DNA from 2 places in the Tardiphaga sp. 215_C5_N2_1 genome. Region 1 is predicted to be linked to the other one. Evidence: predicted binding sites of a transcription regulator. Region 1 holds the regulator's gene; the other holds the start of a gene.

Region 1 (7,500 bases):
TTGGCCGAACGCGTTTCGATTTGGTCGTCCGTCACACTGTCCAGGGATCTTTCCATCTCAAGGTCGGCCGTCTCCTTGCCAGTGGCAGTGCTGGCGCAGATCCGTCCTGCCCGAAGACAGACGTCCCCCGTGAACCGCGTAACGCCGCATCTCCGGCGTCCACCGCATCCCACCCCGCGAACGTGACGATCGCGATCGCCCCTCTCGGTGAGGCAGGACGGAGGGAATATAAACCTGATGAAGATATTGTCAACGGGATATAGGAATAAATGTTTGGGTGCGCCAAACTGTCATTCCCCGGCAAACTAATTGGTTTGCCTGAGGGCGCGAGGAGACGCCGAAGGCGGCGTATCGCGAACCCGGAATCCCGACCTGTTCAGCGCAAAACACTCCGGGATTCCGGGTTCGCCTGCGCGCGACTTCGTCGCACTCCGACGCCCCGGAATGACGAGTGTGGATTGAGATTCCCCGCCACTCCATGTGGAGTGGCCGAGGTTCGCGCTCTGCCGGCTTAGCCGCTTTCGCGCGCCCTCAGGCACACCAATTGGTGTGCCGGGGAATGACAGCGGGGCGTGACGCGGGCGAATGCCTATTCCACGCCCGCTTCCTGCGGTGTGAACTCGTACACTGACGAACAGAACTCACAGGTCACGACGACCTTGTCGTCCTTGACCATATCGGCGCGGTCCTGCGGCTCGAAGCTCTTGAGCATGCCGGACACGGCATCGCGCGAGCAGGAACACTCCGCGCGCAGCGGCGATGGCGCGAAGACGCGGACGCCGCGCTCGTGGAACAGGCGATACAGCAGCCGCTCGCCGGAGAGATCTGGATCGATCAGCTCGACATCCTCGACGGTGCCAATCAGCGACTGGCCCTCGACCCAGGCGTCATCTTCCGGCACAGCATCCACCTTCGCGCCCTCCGGCGCATCGCCGGCATGGAGGTCGCGCTGCACGCGCTCCGGCGCCTTCGGAAGGAACTGCAGCAGCATGCCACCGGCGCGCCAGCGATGTGTCGGGCCACCTTCCTCGCCGCTGCGCCATTCCTCGCCGACGGCGAGGCGCACCTTGGTCGGAATCTGTTCGGAGCGCAGGAAGTATTCATGTGCGGCATCTTCCAGCGTACCGCCGTCAAGCGCGACGAGCCCCTGATAGCGGCTCATATCCGCCCCCTGATCGACGGTCATCGCCAGATGGCCCTTGCCGAGCAGCGCCGCGGTGCCGAGACCGGGCAAAAGGCGCTCGGCATCGAACCGCGCATAGGCGCGCATTTTATCCGGCGCGCGGAAGTCGACGATCATCAGCGACACCGGACCATCGGTCTGGGTCTGCAGGATGAAGCGGCCGTCGAATTTCAGCGACGATCCGAGCAGTGTGGTCAGCACGATGGCCTCGCCGAGCAGCTTGGCCACCGGCGCGGGATAATCATGCTTGGCGAGCAGCTCGTCGAGCGCCGGGCCAAGCCGCGTCAGCCGCCCGCGCAGATCGAGCGGCGCCACCTCGAAGGGCAGCACCGCGTCATCGACCGGAACGGAGGACGGCGCGCGGATGGGGGCGTCGGGCTGGAGATTTGGATTTGATGGGGTCATGGCGCTCTATTTGGGGGCGGAGGGCCGCAAGTGAAAGGGGGCGATGGAACCGGGAAAATGGAGCGTAAGCAGCTGCGCTTTTCTTCCCTCTCCCCCGCGCGAAGCGAAGCTTCGCCAGGTGGGAGAGGGTGGATCGAACATGCGAAGCATGTTCGAGACGGGAGAGGGGGCGCCACAAACACCGCGCTTTGCCGCTACCCCTCTCCCGCCCTCGCTTTGCTCAGGCACCCTCTCCCGCAAGGGGAGAGGGGAAGAAAGAAAGCTCCGTGCTGTCTCACGCCACCGCGTTGAGGCACCAGGCCAGAATGCCCTTCTGTGCATGCAGACGGTTTTCGGCCTCGTCGAACACCACCGACTGCGGACCGTCGATGACCTCGTCGGTGACCTCCTCGCCGCGATGCGCCGGCAGGCAATGCATGAACAGCGCATCGGGCTTGGCCAGCGACATCAGGCGCGCATTGACCTGATAGGGCTTGAGCAGGTTGTGGCGCGTCTCGCCGTCCTTGTCGCCCATCGACACCCAGGTGTCGGTGACGACGCAATCGACGCCCTTCACCATCGCATCGGGATCGTCGCTGAAAGTGATCGGCGCGTTTGCCGCCTTGACCCAGTCCTTGAACGGCTTCTTCGGCGACAGCTGCGGCGGCGTCGCGATATTAAGCTTGAACTGGAAGCGCTCGGCCGCATGCGCCCAGGACATCAGCACATTGTTGTCGTCGCCGGTCCACGCCACGGTGCGTCCCTTGATCGGGCCGCGATGTTCCTCATAGGTCATGACATCCGCCATCACCTGGCAGGGATGCGAGAAGCGCGTCAGGCCATTGATGACCGGCACCGTCGCATTCTCCGCGAGCTCCATCAGCGAGTCATGATTGAGGATGCGGATCATGATGATGTCGACGAAGCGCGACAGTACGCGTGCGGTGTCGGCAATGGTCTCGCCGCGACCGAGCTGCATTTCGGCGCCGGTGAGCATCACGACTTCGCCGCCGAGCTGGCGCATACCGACCTCGAACGACACGCGGGTGCGCGTCGAGGGCTTTTCGAAGATCATCGCCAGCGTCTTGTTCTTGAGCGGACGATCGGGCTCGGCATTCGTGCCATCCCGCCCCTTCAGCTTCGCCTTCATGGCGGCAGCCGCGTTCATGATATTGCGCAACTCGCTGGCCGGCACGGCCGTGAGATCGAGGAAGTGCCGCGGTGACGTGCTCATCACGCGGCTCCCTGCGTCTTTGCAGGTGAGCTGAGCGCCACGCAAGCCTGTTCCAGCCGCTGCACGGCCTGCTCGATCTCGGACTCGCTGACGATCAGCGGCGGCAGGAAGCGCACGACATTGTCGCCGGCACCAACCGTCAGCAGCTTCGCGTCACGCAATGCGGCCACGAGATCGCCGGCCGGCACGACAGCCTTGAGGCCGATCAGCAGACCTTCGCCGCGCACTTCGCTGAGCACATCAGGATGGCCGTCGACCACGCCCGCGAGTTTCTGTTTCAGCAACAGCGACATCTTCTTCACATGGTCGAAGAAGCCTGGCTTCAGCATGATATCGAGCACGGAATTCGCCGCGGCGACCGCCAGCGGATTGCCGCCGAAGGTCGAACCATGGGAGCCGGGCGCCATGCCTTCGGCCGCTTCCGCCGTAACGAGGCACGCACCGATGGGGAAACCGCCGCCGAGCGCCTTGGCCAGCGACATGACATCCGGCGTCACGCCGATGCGCTGATAGGCGAACAACTCGCCGGTGCGGCCCATGCCGGTCTGCACTTCGTCGAAGATCAGCAGGATGCCGTTCTTGTCGCAGAGTTCGCGCAATGCGCCGAAGAACGCGTTGCTCGGCGCGCGCACGCCGCCTTCGCCCTGCAGCGGCTCGATGAGAATGCCGGCGGTGTTCGGACCGATCGCCTTCTTAACGGCTTCGATATCGCCGAGCGGCAACTGATCGAAGCCGTCGAGCGGCGTGCCGTAGCCTTCGAGATATTTGGCAGCGCCGGTCGCCGCGAGCGTGCCGAGGGTGCGGCCATGGAACGCGCCTTCAAAGGTGATGATGCGCGTGCGCTCGGGATGGCCCTTGGAGAAATGATAGTGGCGGGTCACCTTGATCGCGCATTCCATCGCTTCCGCACCCGAATTGGCGAAGAACACGAAGTCGGCAAAGCTTTGTTCGCACAGCCGCGCGGCGAGGCGCTCGCCGTCCGGGCTCTTGAACAGGTTCGACATATGCCAGAGCTTGGTGGCCTGCTCCTGCAATGCGGCAACCATATGTGGGTGCGCATGGCCAAGTGCGTTCACGGCAACGCCGCTGGTGAAATCGAGATAGCGCTCGCCATCGGTTCCAATCAGCCACGCGCCTTCACCGCGCTCGAAAGCGACATCCGCACGCGCGAAAACAGGCAGCAAGTGAGCCTGAGAGAGGGGCGAAGACGTTGCGTTGCTGGTCATAACCGATCCGATCGAAAAGACTGCGGCCGCGTCGATGACAACTGTGCGAAATCGAACAACGGACCCTAGAAACGAAACGTGCCGCCCTTCTCGGGCGGCACGTGGGCATTATTCTATGTGTGCTGTGAAGACTGTCAACCGCGCACTGCGGCTTTCGAGTCACACGGAGTCGCAGAAAAAGCCGATTTTGCAGCTTTACTTGCAGAAGCATGTGGACGCGGCATGCCCGACTCTTGCGCGCGAGTCACGGCATATTGTAGCTTTTGCCTCGTCGGATACGACATCTCGTGCGGCGGTAGATCCTTTTGACACATCCAGTGCGGCGTAACAGCCGGACGCGAAATTCGCGCCCGGTGAGCGCTAAAGGATTCTGACCGCAGGGATTTTTGAAGTCTCAACTCGCAGCGCTGCCCGGTCAGGCCGGCGCTCACGAAGGGAAAACGGCGATGACGGTAATGACATGGACCGACGATCGCGTCGAACAGTTGAAGAAACTCTGGGAAGGCGGCCTTTCCGCCAGCCAGATCGCTGCGGAACTCGGTAACGTGACCCGCAACGCCGTGATCGGCAAGGTTCACCGCCTTGGCCTGTCCGGCCGTGCCAAGAGCCCCTCCTCGGCAGCTCCGCGGCAGCGCAAGGCGCGCCCGGCGCAGCAGATGGTACGCGTTGCCCGCCCGATGGCACGCGGCAATACCGCGCTGGCCCATAATTACGAGATCGAGGCCGAGCCCGACCCGATCGCCTATGACAACATCGTGCCGATCAGCCAGCGCCTGTCGCTGGTCGAACTCAACGAAGCCACCTGCCATTGGCCGATCGGCGATCCGTCGAGCGCGGACTTCTATTTCTGCGGCGGCAAGGCCCTGGCCGGCGCCCCCTATTGCGCGCATCACTCGCGCATCGCCTATCAGCCGGCAAGCGACCGCCGCCGCGCGGTGCCGAAGCCGACGCGCTGAGCTGGAAGATATCCAAGCCAAAGAAAATGCCCGGTGATGAGCCGGGCATTTTTTTGTTTGGGGCTTCTAACCTCTCCCCGCAGGCGGAGAGGTCGACGTCCGCATGCGAAGCATGAGGGCGTCGGGTGAGGGGCGCGCTCCACAGACTCCGAAGCCGATGGAGAGTCCCCCTCATCCGACCCGGCGTCGCTGCGCTATGCCGGGCCACCTTCTCCCCGCAGGCGGGGAGAAGGAAGACACCTACTCCGCCGCCTTGTCGAACCGGTCGTCCAGCGCGTAGCCGGCACCGCGCACGGTGCGGATCGGATCGGGCTCGCCGGCGGGATTGAGCAGCTTGCGCAGGCGGCCGATATGCACGTCGACCGTGCGCTCGTCGATATAGATGTCGCGGCCCCAGACGCTGTCGAGCAACTGCTCGCGGCTGAACACGCGGCCCGGATGTTCCAGGAAGAACTCCAGCAGGCGATATTCGGTCGGACCGAGATCGATCGGACGGCTTGAGCGCACGACGCGGCGCTTGTCGCGGTCGAGTTCGATGTCGCCAAACGCCAGGACGGTGGCGAGACGCTCGGGAGCTGCACGACGGAGCAGACCCTTCACGCGGGCCAGGAGCTCCGGCACGGAGAACGGCTTGACGATGTAGTCGTCGGCACCGGTGGCGAGACCGCGAACGCGCTCGCTCTCTTCGCCGCGCGCCGTCAGCATGATGATCGGCAATGCCTTGGTTTCGGGCCGTGCGCGCAAGCGGCGGCACAGTTCGATGCCGGACAGGCCCGGCAGCATCCAGTCGAGCACCACGAGATCCGGCACCCGCTCCTTCAAGCGGGTGTCGGCATCGTCGCCGCGAGCGACGGTTTCAACATCATAGCCTTCGGCGTCGAGGTTGTAGCGAAGCAGCGTCGTTAGCGCCTCTTCATCTTCCACAACCAGAATGCGTGCATTCACAGCCATCTTGATCAATACCCTCAGTGACGTCCGACAAGTCTTTAAATCATGATCCTTGCGGAAGACTGGCTTCCACTTTTCCTGATCATGCTTCAGACCGTCGGCGTATTCGCGAATGTGGTCATGTCGCCCTTCGGGCGCTTGTCGAGGATCTGCTGGCCCTCGATCATGTAGAACACGGTTTCCGCAATATTGGTGGCATGGTCACCGATCCGCTCGATGTTCTTGGCGCAGAACATCAGGTGGATACAGAACGAAATATTACGCGGGTCTTCCATCATATAGGTCAGGAGTTCGCGGAACAGCGAGGTGCAGATCGCGTCGATTTCCTCGTCGCCCTTCCACACCGTCATCGCAGCGGGCAGATCGTGTGCGGCATAGGCGTCGAGCACAGCCTTGACCTGGGTGGTCACGAGGTCGGTCATGTGCTCGAGGCCGCGGATCAGCTTCAGCGGATGGAAGTCGCTGTCGAGTGCATTGACGCGCTTGCCGATATTCTTGGAAAGATCGCCGATGCGTTCCAGATCGGTGGCGACGCGCAGCGCGCCGACGATCTCGCGCAAATCGACAGCCATCGGCTGGCGCTTGGCGATGGTCAGCACGGCGCGCTCTTCGATCGTGCGCTGCAACTGGTCGATCTCGGAGTCAGTGGCGACGACGCGCGCACCGAGCGCGACGTCCCGGCGGATCAGCGCATCGACGGATTCGACGATCTGCCGTTCCGCAAGGCCACCCATCTCGGCGACGAGACGGGTCAGCTCCTGCAGATCGTCATCGAAAGCCTTGGTGGTGTGTTCAAAAGCCATCTCAAATTCCTCCCGCGAATATGTCGCGTCAGCCGAAGCGGCCGGTGATGTAATCCTGGGTGCGGCGGTCGGTCGGCGACGTGAAGATCTTGTTGGTCTGATCGAACTCGATCAACTCGCCGAGATACATGAAGGCCGTGCTGTCGGAGACGCGGGCAGCCTGCTGCATGTTATGGGTCACGATCGCGATCGTGTACTGATCCTTCAACTCATCGATCAGCTCCTCGATCTTCGCGGTCGAGATCGGATCCAGCGCCGAGCACGGCTCGTCGAACAGGATCACCTCCGGCCGCACCGCGATGGTGCGCGCGATGCACAGACGCTGCTGCTGACCGCCCGACAGGCTGAGGCCCGACGCGTTGAGCTTGTCCTTGACCTCATTCCAGAGTGCACCGCCGCGCAGCGCCCTCTCGACGCGCACGTCCATCTCCGACTTTGAGATCTTTTCGTAGAGGCGGATACCGAAGGCGATGTTTTCGTAAATCGTCATCGGGAACGGGGTCGGCTTCTGGAACACCATGCCGACGCGGGCACGCAGCAGGTTGAGATCCAACTTCGGATCCAGAATGTTCTGGTTGTCCAGCATGAGCTGACCTTCGGCGCGCTGGCCGGGATACAGATCATACATGCGGTTGAAGATGCGCAGCAGCGTAGACTTGCCGCAGCCCGACGGGCCGATGAATGCGGTTACGCGGTTCGCCATCAGCGTCAGGTTGATCTTCTTCAGGGCGTGGTGTTCGCCATAGTAGAAGTTCAGGTCGCGCAC
Region 2 (7,500 bases), 190 kb from region 1:
CGGCTGGCGCTCGAGGCCGCGGAAGGCCAGGATCTTGGTGATACGGCCGGTTTCGACGACCTTACCGTCACGCGACAGCACCTTGACGGCCTGGTTCGGCTTCACCGAACCGGCCGAGATGCGACCGGTGATGATGCGACCGAGATAGGGGTTGGCTTCCAAGATGGTTCCGAGCATGCGGAACGCACCTTCTTCAACCACCGGCGGCGCGACATGCTTGATGACGAGATCGAACAGCGGCTTCATGCCGACATCATGCGACGCGTCCGGGCTGTCGGCCATCCAGCCGTTGCGGCCCGATCCGTACAGAATCGGGAAATCGAGCTGGTCGTCGGTGGCGTCGAGCGCTGCGAACAGGTCGAACACTTCGTTGACGACTTCGGTGATGCGGGCGTCCTGACGGTCGACCTTGTTGATCGCGACGATCGGCTTGAGGCCGAGCTTCAGCGCCTTGCCGACCACGAACTTGGTCTGCGGCATCGGGCCTTCAGCGGCGTCGACGAGCACAATCACGCCATCGACCATCGACAGGATGCGTTCGACTTCGCCGCCGAAGTCAGCGTGGCCCGGGGTGTCGACGATGTTGATCTGGACTTCATCCCACAGCACCGAGGTGCACTTGGCGAGAATGGTGATGCCGCGCTCTTTTTCGATGTCGTTCGAATCCATCGCGCGTTCCTGGACGCGCTGATTGTCGCGATACGTGCCCGACTGCTGCAGCAGCTTGTCCACGAGAGTGGTTTTGCCGTGGTCAACGTGGGCGATGATAGCAATGTTGCGAAGGTTCATAGGTCTTCTTCTGGTTACGGTCTGGGTGCCCTTGAGCGGGTTCAACAAGACATGCTCGACAACAAAAGGCTTATGCCTTGCGCTCGAGCGCGTTCGATAACTGCCTCGTCTGAAAACGCGCTGGGGCAATCCCTCCAAAAGCAAACCCGGCCAGAAGGGGCCGGGTACTCGGACGCGTTGCGGCGCAATATAGGGGGAAATCGCCGAAAAACAATGCGAATCTGCCAAATGGTTAGCCCAATTTCGGGTCCAGAACCGTGGCCCAAAGGGCCATATCGGCCCGATCCCGCAAGGTAACGGTCATTTGGCCGCTTTGGCCGTCGATTTTGACGTGACCGAAGAACTGCATGCCGGCCGACGGGGGCAAATTCTGCTTATCGGGCCCCGGCGCCTTCACGAAACGGACCTCGGGACCGAAGGTATTGTCGAGCGCCGCCGGCCCGAAAGTTCCGGCGTAAAACGGGCCCGAAACGAACTCCCAGAACGGCTCGAAATCCTGAAACTGCGCCTTTTCCGGATTGTAGTAATGCGCCGCCGTGTAATGCACGTCGGCGGTCAGCCAGACTGTGTTGCGGATACCGGCCGATTTGATGAAGCGCAGGATGTCGGCGATTTCCAGCTCGCGGCCCCGCACTGGCCCGTCGCCCTGTGCGATGGCCTCAGACCCGGTTTTGTCGGCAGCGTTGTCATAGACGACGAGGCCGATCGGCATATCCGAGGCGATGACCTTCCAGGTCGCCTTCGAGGCCATCAATGCGCGCTTCAGCCAGGCCATCTGCTCCGGGCCGATGAAATACGCATCGGGACCATAGCTCTCCTGCAGGTTCGGGCCGTTGGGCCCGCGATAGCTGCGCTCGTCCAGCATGAAGACGTCGAGATGCGGGCCGTAATTGAGCGTGCGATAGACGCGGCCCGGTTCGGCCGGACTGACCGAGATCGGATACATCTCGTGAAAGGCACGGGCGCCGCGCGCAGCCAGCAGCGTGATGTCGCGCTCCTTGTAGGATGCCGGTAACTGTTTCGAGAGCGACCAGTTGTTGGTGACCTCGTGATCGTCCCACTGGCCGAAGATCGGCACCTGCGCATTGAAGGCGCGGACATTGTCGTCGAGCAGATTGTATTTGTGCGCGGCGCGGAATTCATCGAGCGTCTCGGCGACCTTCGCCTTCTCCGGCACCGTGATGGTGTTCTTCCAGATCGTGCCATCCGACAATTTTGCTTCAGGCAGGATCGGGCCGTCGGCATAGATCGTATCGCCGGAATGGATCAGGAAATCCGGATTATGCTTGCGCATGGTCGCATAGGTGACCATGCCGCCATCCTCGGCGTTGATGCCCCAGCCTTGGCCTGCGACATCGCCGCCCCAGACGAAAGACACATCGCGGCGATCCGCCGGCGCGGTGCGGAAGCGGCCGATGACCGGCTCGCCAACGATGTCGGTATGCGAGAGATCGCGGAATTTGACGCGGTAGAAGATGTCCTGCCCGGCCGGCAGATTGTCGAGCAGCAGCTTGGCCGTGAAATCGGTTTCGGGCAGCGCCGTGACGACGGGCAACAACCGCGCATTGCTGAAGGATTCGGTGGTGGCGACTTCCACCATCATCTGCGCCGGGCGATCGGCGCGCGACCAGATCATGCCGCTGCTCGTCCCGACATCGCCGGACTGCACGCCATGCGACACGGCCGGGCGATCCGCGGCGCGACTGAGAGAGGGCATGGCCAGGAAGCTTGCGCCTGCTGCAGCTGAGTGCGTGAGAAAACGACGGCGGGAAATACGTAACGCCATGGCGAACTCCTGATCCTGGCTCTGGCACCAGTGGCTCTAGGCAGATCGCTTGACGCTGCGATGACAGGTGATGCGCAATATCAACACCCGCCAAAGCAAGCTGCGAATGACTGGCAGCTTGATTGACACATTTGGAAATTTCACCTTAACGTGAATGCGACGGTTCCCTTCGGGGATCAAAAGGGAATGCGGTGAGGGGGATCCCCCGATTCCGCGGCTGCCCCCGCAACTGTAAGCGGCGAGCCTGCGCCAAGAGCCACTGGGTGTTCACCTGGGAAGGCGGCGACAGGCAGTGACCCGCGAGCCAGGAGACCTGCCGCCAGTCGTGGTCACACGCGAGCACATTGGGCGGGGTGTCCTGGTGGAAGTCACACTGCCTGTTTGAAAGCGGCGGGGCGACTTGGTTTGCGGTGACGTGCCACGTAACCGCGAGTCCTGTTCATGACCTCCGTTTCTCCCGTCGCATTGAAGCGACATACTCCCTTTCTTTATTCTGTTGCTCTCTCCTGCTTGTTGTGTCCGAGCGAAAGCTGGTCGCAAACCTCACAGTCGAGCCAGACGCTCGATCCTGTTGTCGTTCAGCCGTCAGCGACGCCTCAGCGCGCACGCCGCGCCACGAACGGCAATGCATCGCGCGCTGCGCGCTCGCGGCAGCAGCGCAATGTCGCCGCCAATACCGGCGCGCCGGTTGCCACTCCGACAGGCCCCGTCTTCGCAGCGCCGACGCTCAACCTCACGGGCACCACATCCACCGGCAGCCGCCTCGGCCTGACGCGCCTGCAGACGCCGGCCAGCGTAGAGGTGATCTCGGCAGAAACCATGGCCGAGCGCGGCCAGCAGAACGTGCTCGACGCGGTGACGCAGAACGCCACCGGCATCACCGCCATCGGAGATCCCGGCAATGGCGGCGTCGCCTACAGCACCCGCGGCTTCTCCGGCACGGATTCGGTGAAGATACTGCTCGATGGCACGCGGCTCTATGTCGGCGCGGGCACCGTGAACTTTCCGTTCGACACCTGGTCCACCGAGCGTATCGAGGTGCTGCGCGGTCCGGCCTCCGTGATGTTCGGCGAAGGCGCGGTCGGCGGCGCGATCAACATCATCTCGAAGATGCCATCATGGATTCCGCGCAATCAGGCCGAGATATCGCTCGACAGCAACATGGAACGCCGCATCGCCGTGGACAGCGGCGGCCCGATCAACAAGGACGTCGCCTATCGCATCACCGCCACCGGCAACATGTCGGACGGCTGGGTCGACCGCGGCAACAGCTCGAACATAGCGCTGCATGCTGCCGTGCAGGTCAAGCAGACCGAAGACGTGGTCTGGACGATCTCGACCGACTACGGCGATCGCCAGCCGATGCGCTATTTCGGCACGCCGTTGATCAACGGCCAGTTCGATCCGGCGCTGCGCTTCAAGAACTACAATGTAGGCGACAGCACCATCCGCTGGCAGGATAGCTGGAATCAGGTGAAGACCGAGTGGCAAGTGGCCGACGGCATCTCGATCCGCAACACGTTGTACTACCTGTACAGCAAGCGGCACTGGAAAGAGCTCGAAAATTATGCGTTCAATCCGGCCACCGGCCTGATCGACCGCAGCACCTATCTGGAAATCTTCCACGACCAGCAACAGATCGGCGACCGCTTCGACGCCACGTTCAAGGGCCATGTGCTCGGGATGGCCAACGAATTCGTCGCCGGTTTCGACGTCAACCGCATAGATTTCAAGCGCTCGACCAACTCGCCCTATGGTGGATCGTCGTCGGTCGACGCCATCAATTTCAATCCTGGCCTGTACTTCAGTCCCGATCCGCTCACGTCGGACTTCTCCAGCGTGACCAACCAGTACGCGGTGTTCGCCGAGAACCGGTTGTCGGTCACCGAGCAACTGTCCTTGATCGCCGGCGTTCGCCAGGACCAACCGACCGTCGAGCGGACCGACGTTCGCAATGCCGCCAACAGCTACAGCCGGGACTATTCTTCGACCAGTTGGCGCGCCGGTGTGGTCTACACACCGATCAAGGATCTGGCCTTTTACGGCCAGTATTCGGTCGCAGCCGATCCTGTGGGCGGCCTAATCACGGCGAGCAACGCCAACGCCAAATTCGATCTGGCCACCGGCAAACAGGTGGAGATCGGCGTCAAGCAGTCGTTCTGGGGCGGCCGTGGCGAGTGGACGCTGGCGGGCTATCAGATCGTCAAGAACAACCTGCTGACGCCGGACCGAACTGACCCGACACTGACACGGGTCGTGCAGGTGGGCCAGCAGTCTTCGCGTGGCATCGAGGCCTCGATCGGCGTCGCGCTCGATTATGGCTGGCGCGTCGACGCCAACACCGCGTTCGTGCGCGCGAAATATGACGATTTCATCCAGAACGTGGGCGGCATCGCTGTGAACTACGCCGGCAACGTGCCGTTCAACGTGCCGCAGAACGTCACCAACGTCTGGGCAACCTGGGCCTTTGCGGCGAACTGGTCGGCCAATGCCGGCTTCCAGATCGTCGGCAAAACGTATGCAGACAATGCAAACACGCTGGAGATGCCGAGCTACACACTGGTCAATGCGGGCCTGCAGTGGAAGCCGGACGTCAACACCACGGTGTCACTGCGCGTCTACAACCTGTTCGACAAGATCTATGCGACGTCGAGCTACAGCGACAATCAGTGGATGCTCGGTATGCCGCGCACGGCTCAGCTCGCCGTCAATGTGAAGTTCTGAGCTTGTCGCGCAAGCTGACACGCACTCTCCGGCGGTGGCTGTATATCGGCCACCGCTGGGTCGGTATCGTCACCTGCCTCTTCTTCGCGATGTGGTTCATCTCCGGCGTGGTGATGATGTATGTCGCGTTTCCCGGCCTCTCCGATAAAGAGCGGCTGGCGGCATTGCCCGATATCGTCTGGGAGAAAGTGGCGCTCTCTCCCGACGAGGCGATGAGGGCTGCCGGTGCCGCGCGCTATCCGCGCGAATTGCGATTGAACATGGTTGCCGACGAGCCGGTGTATCGGTTGACTGGCTGGGACGGCAAACGACAGACCATCTCCGCCATCGATGGCCGCGCGATCACTGACGTCTCCGAACAACAGGCGCTTGCGGTTGCGCAGCATCATCCCGCAAGCAAGTTGCCTCAGCTCGAAGAGACCGTCGATCGCGATCAATGGAGTGTCACCGCACGCTATGATCCGCTGCGGCCATTGTATCTGATCACACTCGGCGACGACGCCGGCACCAAACTCTATGTCTCCTCACGCTCCGGCGAGATCGCACTCGATACCAACCGCACCGAACGCGTCTGGAACTGGCTCGGCTCGATCCCGCACTGGATCTATCCGACCGTGTTGCGCAAGGACGGCCCGCTGTGGCGGCTCGTCGTGTTGTGGATCTCCGGCATCTGCCTGATCGTCGGCGTTACCGGAATCTGGATCGGCATTTTGCGCGTGCGCCTCAAGCGGCGTTATGCGAGCGGCAACATCACGCCCTATCGCGGCTGGATGGCGTGGCATCACGTCACCGGACTGATCGCCGGCCTATTCGTGCTGACCTGGATGTTCTCGGGCTGGCTGTCGCTCGATCCCGGCCGCGTTTTTGCCGACCGCAATACGCCACGCGAGGTATTGCAACGCTATGCCGGCCACGACGCGCCTGATATCGCTGCGGCCATTCGCGCACCGGGGGACAAGGCCGCGGTCGAAGCGCGCTTCGTATGGATCGACGGCATGCCGCTGATGATCGTCGCGAAGCGCGACGGCACGAAGACGGTGATCGATCCGACAAGCGGCGAAATCGCAAGACTGCCGCAAGACCGCCTCTGGAACGCCGCAACAAAACTGCTTCCGGATTCGCGCCTCGAACGCCAGATAACCCTCGGAAAATACGACGCTTATTGGTACGCGCACCACAATGACCGCGAATTGCCGGTGTTACGCGCCAAATTCGATGACGACGCGCAAACCTGGTTTCACATCAGCCCGGTCACCGGCGACATTCTCGGCCGCGTCGACTCAAGCCGGCGTACCTATCGCTGGCTATTCAATGCGCTGCACAGTTTCGATTTTCAGCTGTTGTTGATGTATCGCCCGGCCTGGGACATCGTGGTGTGGCTGCTGTCGATTCTCGGCACCATCGTCTCGGCGAGCGGCGTCGTGATCGGCTGGCGCTATCTCAAGCGCTAAAGCGTTTTCGAGCGAAGTGGTCCCGGTTCGCGTGAAGAAAACGCGTCAAAACGAAAGACTCTAGACCGCGAGCGGCCGCGGCGGCTGACGCAATTGCTCCGGCGGATTCATCGGCTCCGGCGGGATCATGCCGATCAGCGCCTTGCGGTCGGCGACGGCGTTGTGGAATTGCTCGAGCGCAATATTGAAGGCTGTCAGCGTGCCTTCCTCAATGGCACCATGCTCGTAGCAATTCAGCGTATGACGCAGAATATCGTCGGCTTCCGCCTGCATCGTATCGAGCTCTTCGAGGGACTCGCTCTTGCGCGCGGCGGCAATCATGTCGAGCAGACGATCGCGCTCTGACACATTCACGTTGCGCTCATCCTTCTTCAGATAGCTCGCGAACCAGGCGCCGATCGAGCCCATCGCCGAGAGCCCCATCAGGCTCCACCAGATGTAATCGCTATAGCGATCGAGGAAGGTCTTTTCTTCACCATCCACATAGGCGGCCGCGCCGGGATGCACGGGGATCACCGCATCCTTATCGGTATCCGGCGTCTCGATCTTCGCCGCCAGCGGGAAGTCGTTGATGATCTGCTGACGGATCGCAAACAGCTGCCGCGTGAAGGCGGCGATGGTCACATCAGACAGGCTCTGCCGTGCCACGATGTGATGCGAAAAGCTGATGGTCTTGACGTCGTCGTCCGGCCGCGCCGGCGCGCCGCCGAATGCGCCTGCAGGAATTTCCGATGATTCATACATCGGGAA

Evidence for each region. Region 1 encodes PhoB, which activates phosphate uptake and scavenging genes when phosphate is short. Its sites were predicted from a motif close to TGTCATNNANCTGTCAT; they were not measured.
Region 2: the regulator PhoB is predicted to act here: its motif matches at 2,625-2,641, upstream of AB7828_RS22315 (alkaline phosphatase D family protein).

Annotation. Positions count from the first base shown of each region.
Region 1 covers NZ_CP197240.1:4,867,302-4,874,801, reverse strand. Annotated here, with positions in the region: gene AB7828_RS23170 (Hsp33 family molecular chaperone) at 590-1,588, opposite strand; gene argF (ornithine carbamoyltransferase) at 1,863-2,801, opposite strand; gene AB7828_RS23160 (aspartate aminotransferase family protein) at 2,801-4,027, opposite strand; gene AB7828_RS23155 (GcrA family cell cycle regulator) at 4,474-4,983, shown strand; gene phoB (phosphate regulon transcriptional regulator PhoB) at 5,224-5,928, opposite strand; gene phoU (phosphate signaling complex protein PhoU) at 6,021-6,734, opposite strand; gene pstB (phosphate ABC transporter ATP-binding protein PstB) at 6,763-7,500, opposite strand, start outside.
Region 2 covers NZ_CP197240.1:4,675,260-4,682,759, reverse strand. Annotated here, with positions in the region: gene typA (translational GTPase TypA) at 1-789, opposite strand, end outside; gene AB7828_RS22315 (alkaline phosphatase D family protein) at 1,022-2,575, opposite strand; cobalamin riboswitch at 2,719-2,910, shown strand; gene AB7828_RS22310 (TonB-dependent receptor) at 3,017-5,299, shown strand; gene AB7828_RS22305 (PepSY domain-containing protein) at 5,302-6,750, shown strand; gene AB7828_RS22300 (TAXI family TRAP transporter solute-binding subunit) at 6,811-7,500, opposite strand, start outside.